Regions from separate parts of the Pseudactinotalea sp. Z1748 genome, predicted to be linked through region 2. Evidence: riboswitches for the same ligand, from Rfam matches in the RefSeq annotation. Region 2 holds a riboswitch; each other region holds the start of a gene.
The links. Region 2 has a riboswitch for cyclic di-AMP ahead of ACO0LU_RS01650 (C40 family peptidase). Riboswitches for the same ligand answer to the same signal wherever they lie in the genome.

Region 1 (4,275 bases), 140 kb from region 2:
GTGGGTCCCTCGCCGTATGCGCGACAATGCCCAGAGATGAGCGCACACGAACCTGCCCCGAGCCCCTCGATCTCCCTGCGTGCCCTGCTTCCCGGTGTCTACCTGCCCACGCTGCTGTTCGAGATCGGCGTGGGCGCGATGATGCCCATGATCGCGGTCTCCACCACCAGCCTGGGCGGGAGCCTGTCCACCGCGGCGCTGATGGTCTCGCTGCTGGCGGTGGGAAAAATCCTGGCCGACGTGCCCGCCGGGGCGCTGGCGGCGAAGGTGGGTGACCGGCCGGCGATGGTGGCGGCCTCGGGGCTGGCGGTGCTCGCGCTGGCCGGGCTGGCGCTGGCGCCGAACCTGGCCACCCTGGCGGTCGGCGTACTGCTCGTAGGCGCGTGCGAAGCGGTGTACGGGCTTGCCCGCCAGTCCTACCTGACCGCCGTCATCCACCCGCTGCGCCGGGCCCGGGCACTGTCCACCCTGGGCGGGGTTGCCCGGATCGGGCTGTTCCTGGGCCCGTTCGTCGGTGCCCTGGTGATGGCCGGGTCCGAGGAGCCCTCCCGATCCTACTGGGTAGGCGTGGTCACCTCCCTGGCCGCGGCCGCCGTCGTCGTCGGGGTTCGCGACCCGGCCAAGAACCTGGCGCATGCCGGTCCATCCGCCGGTGCCCGCCCGGCCGTGCTGGCCGTGCTGCGCGAGCACCGCCGGGTGTTCCTCACCTTGGGGGTCGCGGTGCTGGGCGTCAGCGCGGTGCGCGGGGCCCGCAACACGGTGCTGCCGGTGTGGACCGAGTCCCTCGGCTTCGACCCCTCCACCACGTCGCTGGTGTTCGGGTTGTCCGGGGCGATCGACATGTTGTTGTTCTACCCGGCGGGCAAGGTGATGGACCGGTTCGGGCGGTTGTGGGTGGCGATCCCCTCGATGGCGGTGATGGGGGTGGCGATGCTGGTGCTACCGCTGACGTCCACCCTGGTGGGGGTCTCGGTGGTGGCGATGGTGCTGGGGCTCGGCAACGGCATCGGGTCGGGCATCCTGATGACGCTGGGCGCCGATACCGCTCCACCGGGGCAGCGGGCCCAGTTCCTGGGGATCTGGCGGCTATTCGCCGACACCGGGGGAGCGGCCGGGCCGCTGGTGGTCTCGGCCGGGGCGGCGCTGGGCTCCCTGGCTGCGGGGATCGTCGCGATGGGAGTGCTCTCGGCGGGTGTGATCGGGGCGCTGGGGCGTTGGGTGCCGCGATGGTCGGTGCACGCCAATGCGCGGACCCGGCGGGAGGCGGGGGTGGAGCGGTGAATCGGTGCGTCACCGCCACTAACGCCGTGGAGTCGCCGGCCCCAGTTGCCGGCAGCGAACGTGGTCGCGGTCCCGAGCCGCGACGCGGTCGCCGTGACCAAATTGTGATCTATGTTACCGAATCGTGACATCCGGCCATGGGCGGGTTACGGTCGCCGCACTTCCGACCCTGGAAGTCCGTAGGCGGACGCCGAACTCTGCCACCGCCTGCGGCCCATAGTTCGCCCTGGCAGGGGCGGGGGACCCACGAAAAACGGGACCGGCGTGCCGGTCTCTGGGGTGAAGTCTGGCGACGGCCAGGCCGGGTGTTTATCCGACCCGAACCCGACAGCTAACCCCGTAGGCAACCGGAGAAAACACCATGACACTACACAGCACCGCACGCGCGCGGCACCGAGCCGACGTGCGTCCCACCACCTTCCTCTCCGACCTGCCGGTGGGAAAGGTGGCCCGTCGCGGCACGGCCGGTGTGGCCACCGCGGGCCTGGCCTTCGGCCTCGCGATGCCCGCAGCCAGCGCCGACCCGGACGAGACCTACACCGTGAACGCCGGTGACACCGTGGGCAATATCGCCGCCCAATACGGCGCGAACATCCAGGAGATCATCTCGGCCAACGGCCTTCGCTCCGATGCGCTGATCTTCCCCGGTGACGAACTCACCATCCCCACCAGCTCGGTCACCTCAAGTGCTGGTGGAGCCACCCACACCGTGAGCGCCGGTGACACCGTCGCCGCGATCGCGGCGCGGTATGGCGCCGGCGTCCAGGCGATCATCGACGCCAACGGCCTGGGCGCAGACGCGCTCATCTTCCCCGGTGACGAGCTCACCATCCCCGGTGGGTCCGGATCCTCGTCGGGGTCGGCCTCGTCGTCGGGGTCGGGGTCGGCTTCAGTCTCCGGGTCGGGCTCGGCGTCAACGTCGGGCTCCGGATCGGCTTCCGTGCAGCGGGGGACCGACACGGCCTCCCGTGATGGCCAGCGTTCCGCTGCGCCCTCCCCGCAGGCCAGCGCCTCTGGCAGTGCGATCGTCAACATCGCCCGCCAGTTCGTGGGCACCCCGTACGTGTGGGGTGGATCCACCCCGGCTGGGTTCGACTGCTCCGGGTTCACCTCCTACGTGTACGCCCAGGCCGGCATCGACTTGCCGCGTAACTCCGGGGCTCAGCGCAGTGCCGGTCACGTGGTCTCCGCCAGCCAGGCCCAGCCCGGGGACTTGGTGTGGTGGCCGGGGCACATCGGTATCTACACCGGCAACGGCAACCACATTGCCGCCCGCAACCCCGGCACCGCGCTGCACGAGAGCAAGATTTGGCGGGCCAACCCCACCTTCATCCGGGTGGCCTGACCGGCTCACGGACTCACCTGCCGCGTGCGACACGTCGGCCCGCCCCGAACTTCGGGGCGGGCCGACGTGCGTGGCGGCCCCGGGCTGCTCGCCCATGATCAGCCGGCCGCAGCGACGAAGTCAGCATTAGTCGGCTGAAGAGGAGGCTTCAGCCGACTAATGCTGACCTCGGGGGTGGGCTGGCACAGGGCCTGGACATCACCTACTGAGGGCGAATCTGGGCTCGGAAGCGGGCTAGACGTCCGATCATTTAGGGAGGCATCAGCGAAGACTGCCTAAGATTGCCACCGTCGGCCCTGCCGGATCTGTGCTATACCTCCTACGTCTACTCTCTCTGCACGCGTGCCACCCATCTCCGAAAGGACATCGCTGCCATGGGCACCATCACCGCCCTTGAGTCGCGGGACGTTCGATTCCCCACTTCCCGTCAACTGCATGGCTCCGATGCGATGAACCCGGATCCGGACTACTCCGCCGCCTACCTGATTCTGCGCACCGATGAGACCCTGCCCGGTGGTGAACCACTGGCCGGCCACGGTTTCGTCTTCACCATCGGCCGCGGCAACGATGTCCAGGCCGCGGCGCTCGCAGCCCTGGCCGATCACGTCCAGGGCCTGGATATCGACGCGGTGTGCGAGGACCTCAGCCTGGTGCCCCGCCTGCTCACCGAAGACTCCCAACTGCGGTGGCTGGGCCCGGAGAAGGGTGTCATCCACATGGCAGTCGGCGCCGTGGTGAATGCCGTGTGGGACCTGGCCGCCCGCCGCGCCGGGAAGCCGCTCTGGCGCTTCATCGCCGAACTGTCCCCCCAGCAACTGGTGGCGTGCATCGATTGGCGCTACCTGGAGGATGCACTTACCCCCGGTGAGGCCCTGGAGATGCTGCAGAAGAAGATGGGCGGACGCGCTGCCCGCACCGCTGAACTGCTCACCGAGGGCTACCCCGCCTACACCACCACACCCGGGTGGCTCGGCTACTCCGATGAGAAGTTGACGCGATTGTGCCGCGAAGCGGTTTCCGACGGCTACCGGACGGTGAAACTCAAGGTCGGCCAATCCCTCGATGAGGACATCCGCCGGCTGTCCCTGGCCCGGGAGGCGCTCGGCCCGGACGTGCACCTGGCCGTGGACGCCAACCAACGGTGGGGCGTGGACGAAGCGGTGCGGTGGATGAGCGCGCTGGCGCCCTATGACCTCGCCTGGATCGAGGAGCCAACCAGCCCCGACGACGTGCTCGCCCACGCCGCGATCCGCCGGCAGATCCCGGTCCCGGTCTCCACCGGAGAGCACGCCCAGAACGGGATCATCTTCAAGCAACTGATGCAGGCAGAAGCGGTGGATCTGATCCAGATCGACGCCGCCCGGGTGGGCGGGGTGAACGAGAACCTGGCGATCCTGCTGCTCGCGCAGAAGTTCGGCGTGCGGGTCTTCCCCCATGCCGGCGGTGTGGGCCTGTGCGAACTCGTCCAGCACCTGGCGATGGCCGATTACGTGGCGATCTCCGGGGCTAAGGAGGACCGTGCGATCGAGTACGTCGATCACCTGCATGAGCACTTCGAGGATCCGGTCATCATCCGCGACGGCCGGTACCGGGCGCCCAGCGCCCCGGGCATGAGCGCCCGGATGAAAGACTCCTCGGTGCAGGCCCAC
Region 2 (4,275 bases):
CCCGGTCAGGAATGTCGAGGCCACGATCTGCCCGGGCGCATCCAGTAGCGTGGCAGGCTCCCGGTCGAAGACCTCACCGGTTCTGAGTTGGGCACCCAGCCACACCAGTGGTCCAGCGGCAGTTGCCGCGATCGAGGCGGTCAGCAGCAGCCATGAGGGGGCCCGCACCACCACCAGTCCCACGAGAAACAGCACCGCATAGGTGGTCAGGATTACCTTGGAGCCATGACCCGCCAACTGAGTGCTCAGCCCAATCAGGCTCAGCAGAACCGTCCGCCACAACACCTGCCCCCAGGGTAGCGCGGCACCGTCGCGGGCCCGGCGGGTCAGGAACGAGTACCCGATCCCGGCCAGCAGCACGAACAACAATGAAGCCCGCCCGTGCGGCAGCCGCATGACAAGCCCGGCGATGCCATCGTCATAGAGCGGACCGACGTTGACCGCGAGCATGCCCAGGATGGCCAGCGCCCGCGCCGCGTCCAGTCCGATGACCCGGCTATGGGGTGCGGCGGCATGCCCGGGGTCGCTAGCCGCGTGCGCCGCGCGCACCGGTGCGCCGTCCTGCTGCTCCGAGATTGGCACAGGTTGTAACCGCGACCTATATCAGTTGGAGAGTGGTGAGGCAGGTGGCGACCTCGTCAGTGGTGGAGAACGCGGCTGTACCCGTGCGTACCTGGAGGTCCTGGTCGATGAGTTCACCCTGGCAGGTGGTCAGGCTGTGGTAGAAGCACTCGTGAGTCCGGCTCACGTAGGGGGCCACGGATAGGTAGAAGAGGTCCTCGGGCATCTGTGCGGCTAGTTCCTGCTGCCCGTCGGAGAGCACCAGTTCATCGGGCCGGATGGAGGCAATGTCATCGGTGGGGCGTTCCTTTCCACCGAGCCGGTCCAGGTGGTCGATCATCTCTGCGACCTCCATGCCGGCCAGGTCATGGGTGGCGAGGAACGCGGCTTCATCACCTCCGGCGGTGGGCTCGGAGGCCGGATCCGACGAGGAGCAGCCGGCGAGGATCAGCACCAGCGCCCCAAGGATCGCCGCCATTCTCTTCATGTTCTTCCACCGTCCTATTGGGCCCCGCCGCCATTTTTTTGCTGGTACGACAGGTCATCGTCGCCCGAATGTGTTCAAGGATTCGACCAAACGGGTCATCCAGGCAACCATTGCGCCCGAGATTCTGGGCTTTCGTCTCGAATCAAGGTGCCTTCTGCAGCGCAGGCGGCAAGGTCTGGGTCGGCGCGAGCGTGGGTAGACCTGTCAACTGATGGCGGCGAGGAGTTCGTTGCCAGCCTCATCGCAGGCCCGGCACGCCTCTGCGCCGATGCGGCAGTGGTCGTGGGCCTCTGCGTGACGCCTGCATTCATCGCCGCAGGATCTGCAAACTTGAGAACAGGCCTGCAACTGGGCACGGGTGCGGTCGGCATGAGACCCGGTGTGTCGGGACAGCATGCGGGCCGTGGCGCCGCAGATGTCGGCGCAGTCAAGGTTGAGACGTATGCAGGTGCGCAACTCGGAGACCATCTCCTCGCTCAGGCACGCGTCTGCGCAGGCGGTGCACGCCTGAGAACAGGCCACTAGGGCATCTACCGTGCGGGCCAGAAGATCCCGGTCGAGACTGACCTGGGCGGGGTGGGTATCCATCATCTCTCTGGTTCTCATTGTCGCCTCTATCTCGATAGCCATCACAGCCTTGTCTCCCGACGCTACGACAGGAGCGGCGGGCATGCAGTCGCCGCGGCGGGGGATGACGATGAAGGTTTGATGAAGCATTCGGTAATGCCGTGATCTAACCGTGATCCGAGGGTTTGCGGTATGTACTGTCACTCTTGCCCCCGCCGTGCGGGAAGCCCACAAGCGGACGCCGAACCCTGCCACCGCACCGTGGTCACCGATCAACGCCGTGGCAGGGGCGGGGGACCCAGCCGTCGGTGCGCGAGCACCTAGGGGTGAAGTCCCGCCTGGGGAGCCAGGCAGACCGGGTAAGTCTCCAATCCGAACCCGACAACTGACCTCGTAGGCGAACTGGAGAACCGAATTGACTGAACCAACAACCGGCGCCCGACACCGCGCGGCGTGCCGCCCCTCCACCCCACTGACCGTTTTCGCTGACTCAGTCACTGGGACCACCGGCAGACGGACGCTGGCCGTCTTCGCCTCCTCCGGATTGGTGCTCACGATGGGCGCCTCCAGCGCTGCGGCCGTCCCCCAGGTGTCGAGTTCGAGTTTCGGGGCCGGCGCCCTGGCCAACGTGGTGCTCGACGCCGACGTCGACATCGATAAGGTGGTCACCTCACCAACCGTCACTGTCGATGAGGACATCGACTGGCACGTCGCCATCGCTGAGGTCTCCTCCGAAGCTCCACCCCCACCCCCACCCCCACCCCCACCGCCAGCCATTACTGCGCCGGAGCGCCCCACCCAGCGTGCCGCTCCGGCCTCCCGCACCGGTCAGCGCACCGAGCAGCCGGCTCAACAGCAGGAGCAGCAGACCGAGGATTCCTCCTCCGGCGAATCCAGCGAGCAGACCGCGAGCACTGCCTCTGCCTCCGGTTCTGCGGTCGTGGACGTCGCCCGCCGCTACGTGGGCACCCCGTATGTGTGGGGTGGCTCTACCCCGGCGGGCTTTGATTGCTCGGGCTTCACCGCCTACGTCTTCGCCCAATTCGGGGTAAGCCTGCCTCGGACGTCCGGTGCCCAGGCGGGCGCCGGACGCATAGTCTCGGCAGCCGAAGCCCAGCCCGGCGATCTGGTGGCGTGGCCCGGCCATGTGGGTATCTACACCGGCAACGGCGACAACATCGCCGCCCGAAACCCCGGCACCGCCCTGTACGAGGGCCCGATCTTCCATAACAACCCCACGTTCATCCGCGTGCTCTGACCGCATATCTCAGTTGCTGCATCGGCCCGTCCGGCCCAGGGCGGGCCGATGCTCGTGCGGTGGCTGGATGAGAGCACACCCTTTCCAACGCGGCCACTGCCGAAGACCGCCGGTGGAGGCGGTCTCAGGCCTGCGAATGCTGCCGCCCCAAGGGCAGTTCGATGGTGAAGACGGCGCCGTGGCCAAGCCCGGCGCTGGCCGCTTTCATGCTGCCACCGTGGGCCTGGACGATGGAGCGGCTGATGGCAAGCCCGATCCCTGACCCTCCGTGCGCGCGGTCACGAGCCGCATCAGCACGGTAGAAGCGCTCGAACAGGTGGGGCAGGTGCTCGGCGGCTATCCCACCGCCGTTGTCCTGGACCCACAACCGCAGTCGCGATCCACTCCGCTTGGCACCCAATTGGACTTGACCTCCCTTTGGGGTGTGCCGCACGGCGTTGTCCAGCAGGTTGGTCAGGACCTGCCCGAGCCGGTCAGGGTCCGCGGTGATGACCGTCTGGCGTTCCGACTCCGTGGCCTCGATCGTCAGATCAATGCCCTTGTCCGCGGACTTGACGCTTGCCTGTGTTGCGGCGTCCTGAAGTAGGTCACCGACCCGCAGCGGCTGCCACCGCATTTCCAAGCGGCCCTCGCTGGCGGTTGTCACGAGCGTTATGTCCTGGGCCAGCCGGGCAAGGCGTGCGACCGGCTCACGCAGCATGCCCATCGTCGGTTCATCGGCAGGTACGACACCGTCGACGATCCCTTCGAGGTAGCCATCCAGGGTCGCCACCGGGGTGCGCAGTTCATGGGCCAGGTCGCCCAGCATGCGGGTGCGGGTCTTTTCAATATGTCCTAGGTCAGTGGCCATGGTGTTGAACGCGGCGGCGAGGTCATCGAACTGCGCGCCCATGTGGACCGCTGGCACATGGACGTTGTAGTCACCGCTTGCGACCTGCACTGCTGCTTGTCGGACCCTTTCCAACGCCCTGGTGATGCGTCGAGTGACGACAATGCTCACGAGCACTGACGACAGGAGAGCGACGAGTAGCGCCACGGAGAGGGACAGGGTCCATGCCGCGGTGAAGGCTTGCCTTGCGTGAGCCACGACCTCGGAGTCAACGGGCTCGGCCATGAGCATGTGATCGTGGAAGATCATCGGCCCGATCACCGAAGCGACAGCCCACGCTGTCCCGGCGGCCACCAAGAGGACCGCGACGATCGCTGCCAGGAGCCGAGCGCCCAGTCCCCACCGCTTTGGCTGCCGCTTGTTCATGACCCGGTCCCCATTCGGTAGCCAACTCCACGTACGGTCCGGATGAACCTCGGCGCAGATGCCTTGTCGCCGAGTTTGCGTCGCAGATGCCCGATATGGACATCGACGAGGTTGTCATCACCCACCCAATTGGGTCCCCACACCGTC
Region 3 (4,275 bases), on a different contig from region 2:
AATGCGCCGCCGCCGAGAGGAACCAGTCCACAGCCGGCTCTCTACCGGGCCGCCCCAGGAACACTTCCAGCACCCGGGAGCCGAGTTCGGCAATCAAGGTCAGCACCACTGCCGCCACAGTCAGCCGTATCTGGACCCACCGGTCGTGCAGCCGCAACCGGCCTAGCCACATCCCGAATAGGAACGGCGCGAGCCAGGTGATCACCGGGTAGGGCCCGGTCAGCAGTGTCGAGGCCACGATCTGCCCCGGCGCGTCCAGTATCGTGGCAGGCTCGCGGTCGAAGACCTCACCGGTTCGCAGTTGGACACCCAGCCACACCAGTGGCCCAGCGGCAACTGCCACGATCGAGGCGGTCAGCAGCAGCCCGGACGGTGCCCGCACCACCACCAGTCCCACGAGGAAGAGCACCGCATAGGTGGTCAGGATGACATCAGAGCCATGACCCGCTAACTGAGTACTCAACCCGATCAGGCTCAGCAGAACCGTCCGCCACAACACCTGCCCCCACGGCAGCGCGCCACCGTCACGGGCTCGCCGGGTCAGCAACGAGTACCCGATCCCGGCCAGCAGCACGAACAACAATGAGGCCCGCCCGTGCGGCAACCGCATGACGAGCCCAGCAATGCCGTCGTCATACAGCGGACCGATGTTGACCGCGACCATGCCCACGATGGCCAGCGCCCGTGCCGCGTCCAGCCCGGTGACCCGGCCATGGGGTGCGCTGGCATCCGGGGAGGCGCCTGCCGTGTGCGCCGCGCTCACCGATGCGCCATCCTGCTGCTCCGCCCTGGCACAGGTTGTGACCGCGCCCATCCAAGTGTCATGTCGACCCGGTGAAGGGACCCTGGGCCGACTAGGTGCGAGGCCCTCTGAGCCCCTCCGCGGCCGGCCCGGGCGTTCCTACGTCAGTTGGAGGGTGGTGAGGCAGGTCGCGCCCTCGTCGGTGGTGGAGAAGTCGGCTGACCCGGTCAGGCCGTCATAGTGAACCTCAATGGTGCCCTGGACATCGCGCGGCAACCAGAAGCCGGCGAAGCCGTTCGCATAGGTCGTCACCTCTTCATCGATGAGCACCTCGCCTGTTGCATCGTCGAGGATCCGCACCTGGAGGTCCTCGTCGGTCAGCTCACCCTGGCATGTGGTCAGGCTGTGGTAGAAGCACTCGTGAGTCTGGTTCACGTAGGGGGCTACGGAGAGGTAGAAACGGTCCTCGGGCATGGGCAGGGTAAGTTCTTGCTGCCCATCGGAGAACATCAGTTCATCGGCTCGGATGGAGGCCATGTAGTCGGTGGGGCGTTCGGGCCCACCGAGTCGATCGAGGTGGTCGATCATCTCCGCGACCTCCATGCCGGCCAGGTCATGGGTGGCGAGGAACTCGGCTTCATCACCCTCGGTGGTTGGCTCGGAGGCCGGATCCGCCGAGGAGCAGCCGGCGAGGATCAGCACCAGCGCCCCGACGATCGCCGCAATTCTTTTCACGTTCTTCCACCTGTCCTATCAGTCCCGGCGCATCTTCTGACCAGCACGGCAGCAGGTCATACTTACCAAGGATTCTTGCCGATCAACTGGGTCATCGTAGGCAACTGCTGCTGCCGAGAGTTTAGGTCTTTCGTCCCGGACCCAGGCGGAGCCTTCCTGCGGCGCCTATTTGAATCGCCCCAGCAGGCCGTTCTGGGCCGGCGCGGGCGCAAGTAGCCCTGTCAACTGATGGTGGCGAGGAGTTCGTTGCAGGCTTCCTCGCAGGCTCGGCACGCCTCTGCGCAGATGCGGCAATGGTCATGGGCCTGTGCGTGACGGGCGCACTCATCGCCGCAGGACTGACAAGCCTGGGCGCAGGCCTGCAACTGAGCACGGATGAGGTTAGCGTCATGACCGGTTTGTCGGGACAGCATGCGGGCCGTGGCATCGCAGATGTCGGCGCAGTCCAGGTTGGTACGTATGCACGTGCGCAACTCGGCAACCATTTCCTCGCTCAGACAAGCGTCTGCGCAGGCGGTACACGCCTGGGAACAGGCCACGAGGGCATCGATCGTTCGGGCCAGTAGATCCCGGTCCAGAGTGATCTGGGCAGGGTGGGTATCCATCATCTCTGCGGTTCTCATTGTCGCTCCCGTTTCGATAACCATCACAGCATTGGCTCTCGACGTTACGACAGCAGCGGCAGGCATGCAGCCGGCGAGGCGGGGTGTGACGATGAAGGTTTGATGAAGTATTCCGGTAATCCCGTGATCAAACCGTGATCTGAGGGTTTGCGGTAGGTACTGTCACTCTTGCTCCCCGCGCCGTGCGGGAAGCCCACAAGCGGACGCCGAACCCTGCCACCGCACCGTGGTCATCGATTAAACGCCGGGCAGGGGCGGGGGACCCAACCGTCGGTGCGCGAGCACCTAGGGGTGAAGTCCCGCCTGGGAAGCCAGGTGAGACCGGGTGAATCTCCAACCCGAACCCGACAGCTGACCTCGTAGGCGACTTGGAGAATCGAATTGACTGAACCAACAACCGGCGCCCGACACCGTGCGGCCTGCCGCCCCTCCACCCCACTGACCGTTCTTGGTCACGCAGTCACTGGGACCACCGGCAGACGGGCGCTGGCCGTCTTTGCCTCCTCCGGCTTGGCGCTCACCATGGGCGCCTCCAGCGCTGTAGCCCTCCCCCAGGTGTCGAGTTCGAGTTCCGGCGTTGGCTCCCTGGCCAACGTGGTGCTCGACGCCGACCTCGACAAGGTGACCACCTCACCGACCGTCTCGGTCGATGCAGACATCGCCTGGGACTTCGCCGCCGCCGAGGTCTCCTCCGAAGCCCCGCCCCCTCCCCCGCCGCCAGAGCCGGTCATCACCGCGCCGCAGCGCCCCACCCAGGACGCCGCCCCGGCCTCCCGCACCGGGCAGCGCACCGAGCAGCCGGCTCAACAGCCGGAGCAGCAGGCCGAGGAGCAGGCCGGGGAAGGCTCGGGCGGGTCCAGCGAGCAGGTCGCAAGCACCTCTTCCGGTTCTGCGGTCGTGGACGTCGCCCGACGCTATGTAGGCACCCCGTATGTGTGGGGCGGCTCTACCCCGGCGGGTTTTGATTGCTCGGGCTTCACCGCCTATGTCTTCGCCCAATTCGGGGTAAGTCTGCCTCGGACATCCGGTGCCCAGGCGGGTGCCGGACGCATTGTCTCGGCAGCCGAAGCCCAGCCGGGTGATCTGGTGGCGTGGCCCGGTCACGTGGGCATCTACACCGGCAATGGCAACAACATCGCCGCCCGAAACCCCGGCACCGCGCTGTACGAGGGACCCATCTTCCATAACAACCCCACGTTCATCCGCGTGCTCTGAGCGCAGATCTCAGCACTCTGCATCGGCCCGCCCTGCCCCAGGGGCGGGCCGATGCTCGTGCTGTGGGTGCCGACGAGGACGCATCCCTTGAGGTGCCCATTGGAGTTGATATCAAGCCTGTGAATGCTGACGACTTAACGGCAGTTCGATAGTGAACACCGCGCCGTGGCCAAGCCCCGCGCTGTCCGCTCTCACACTGCCCGCATGGGCCTGGGCGATGGAGTGGCTGATGGCAAGGCCGATCCCCGACCCTCCGTGCGCGCGGTCACGAGCAGCATCGGCACGGTAGAAGCGCTCGAACAGGTGGGGCAGATGCTCGGCGGCTATTCCGCTGCCATTGTCCTGCACCCACAAACGCAGGCGCGATCCAATCCGGTCGGCGCCCAACTGGACCTGACCTCCCTTGGGGGTGTGCCGCACGGCGTTGTCCAGCAAATTTGTCAAGACCTGCCCGAGCCGGTCAGGGTCGGCGGTGATGACCGCCTGGCGTTCTGACCTTGTGGCCACGATCGCCAGGTCAATGTCCTTGCTAGTGCACTTCACGCTTGCCTGTGCTGCGGCGTCTTCGAGCAGGTCACCGACCCGCACCAGCTGCCATCGCATTTCTAAGCGTCCCTCGCTAGCGGCAGTCACCAGGGCCATGTCCTGGGCCAGACGGGCAAGTCGTGCCACCTGCTCACGCAGCATGACTATGGTCGGTTCATCAGCCGGCACGACACCGTCCACAATCCCTTCGAGGTAGCCATCCAGCGTCGCCACCGGGGTGCGCAATTCATGAGCCAGGTCGCCCAACATGCGAGTGCGGGTCTGTTCGATCCCACCAAGGTCGGTGGCCATGGTGTTGAACGCGCCGGCGAGGTCATCGAACTGCGCACCCATGCGGACCGCTGGCACATGGGCGTTGTAGTCACCGCTGGCGACCTTCGCTGCTGCTTGGCGGAGGCGTTCTAACGCCATGGT

Region 1: another riboswitch for cyclic di-AMP. It lies ahead of ACO0LU_RS02240 (LysM peptidoglycan-binding domain-containing protein); the one in region 2 lies ahead of ACO0LU_RS01650 (C40 family peptidase).
Region 3: another riboswitch for cyclic di-AMP. It lies ahead of ACO0LU_RS07775 (C40 family peptidase); the one in region 2 lies ahead of ACO0LU_RS01650 (C40 family peptidase).

The regions. Positions count from the first base shown of each region.
Region 1 covers NZ_JBMPQB010000001.1:471,736-476,010, forward strand. The annotation lists gene ACO0LU_RS02235 (MFS transporter) at 37-1,281, shown strand; cyclic di-AMP (ydaO/yuaA leader) riboswitch at 1,460-1,641, shown strand; gene ACO0LU_RS02240 (LysM peptidoglycan-binding domain-containing protein) at 1,643-2,626, shown strand; gene ACO0LU_RS02245 (enolase C-terminal domain-like protein) at 3,001-4,275, shown strand, end outside.
Region 2 covers NZ_JBMPQB010000001.1:335,805-340,079, forward strand. The annotation lists gene ACO0LU_RS01635 (heparan-alpha-glucosaminide N-acetyltransferase domain-containing protein) at 1-582, opposite strand, end outside; gene ACO0LU_RS01640 (CueP family metal-binding protein) at 599-1,048, opposite strand; gene ACO0LU_RS01645 (four-helix bundle copper-binding protein) at 1,253-1,765, opposite strand; cyclic di-AMP (ydaO/yuaA leader) riboswitch at 1,882-2,030, shown strand; gene ACO0LU_RS01650 (C40 family peptidase) at 2,031-2,873, shown strand; gene ACO0LU_RS01655 (HAMP domain-containing sensor histidine kinase) at 2,998-4,128, opposite strand; gene ACO0LU_RS01660 (response regulator) at 4,125-4,275, opposite strand, start outside.
Region 3 covers NZ_JBMPQB010000003.1:98,613-102,887, reverse strand. The annotation lists gene ACO0LU_RS07790 (heparan-alpha-glucosaminide N-acetyltransferase domain-containing protein) at 1-763, opposite strand, end outside; gene ACO0LU_RS07785 (CueP family metal-binding protein) at 902-1,477, opposite strand; gene ACO0LU_RS07780 (four-helix bundle copper-binding protein) at 1,699-2,100, opposite strand; cyclic di-AMP (ydaO/yuaA leader) riboswitch at 2,333-2,481, shown strand; gene ACO0LU_RS07775 (C40 family peptidase) at 2,482-3,315, shown strand; gene ACO0LU_RS07770 (ATP-binding protein) at 3,427-4,275, opposite strand, start outside.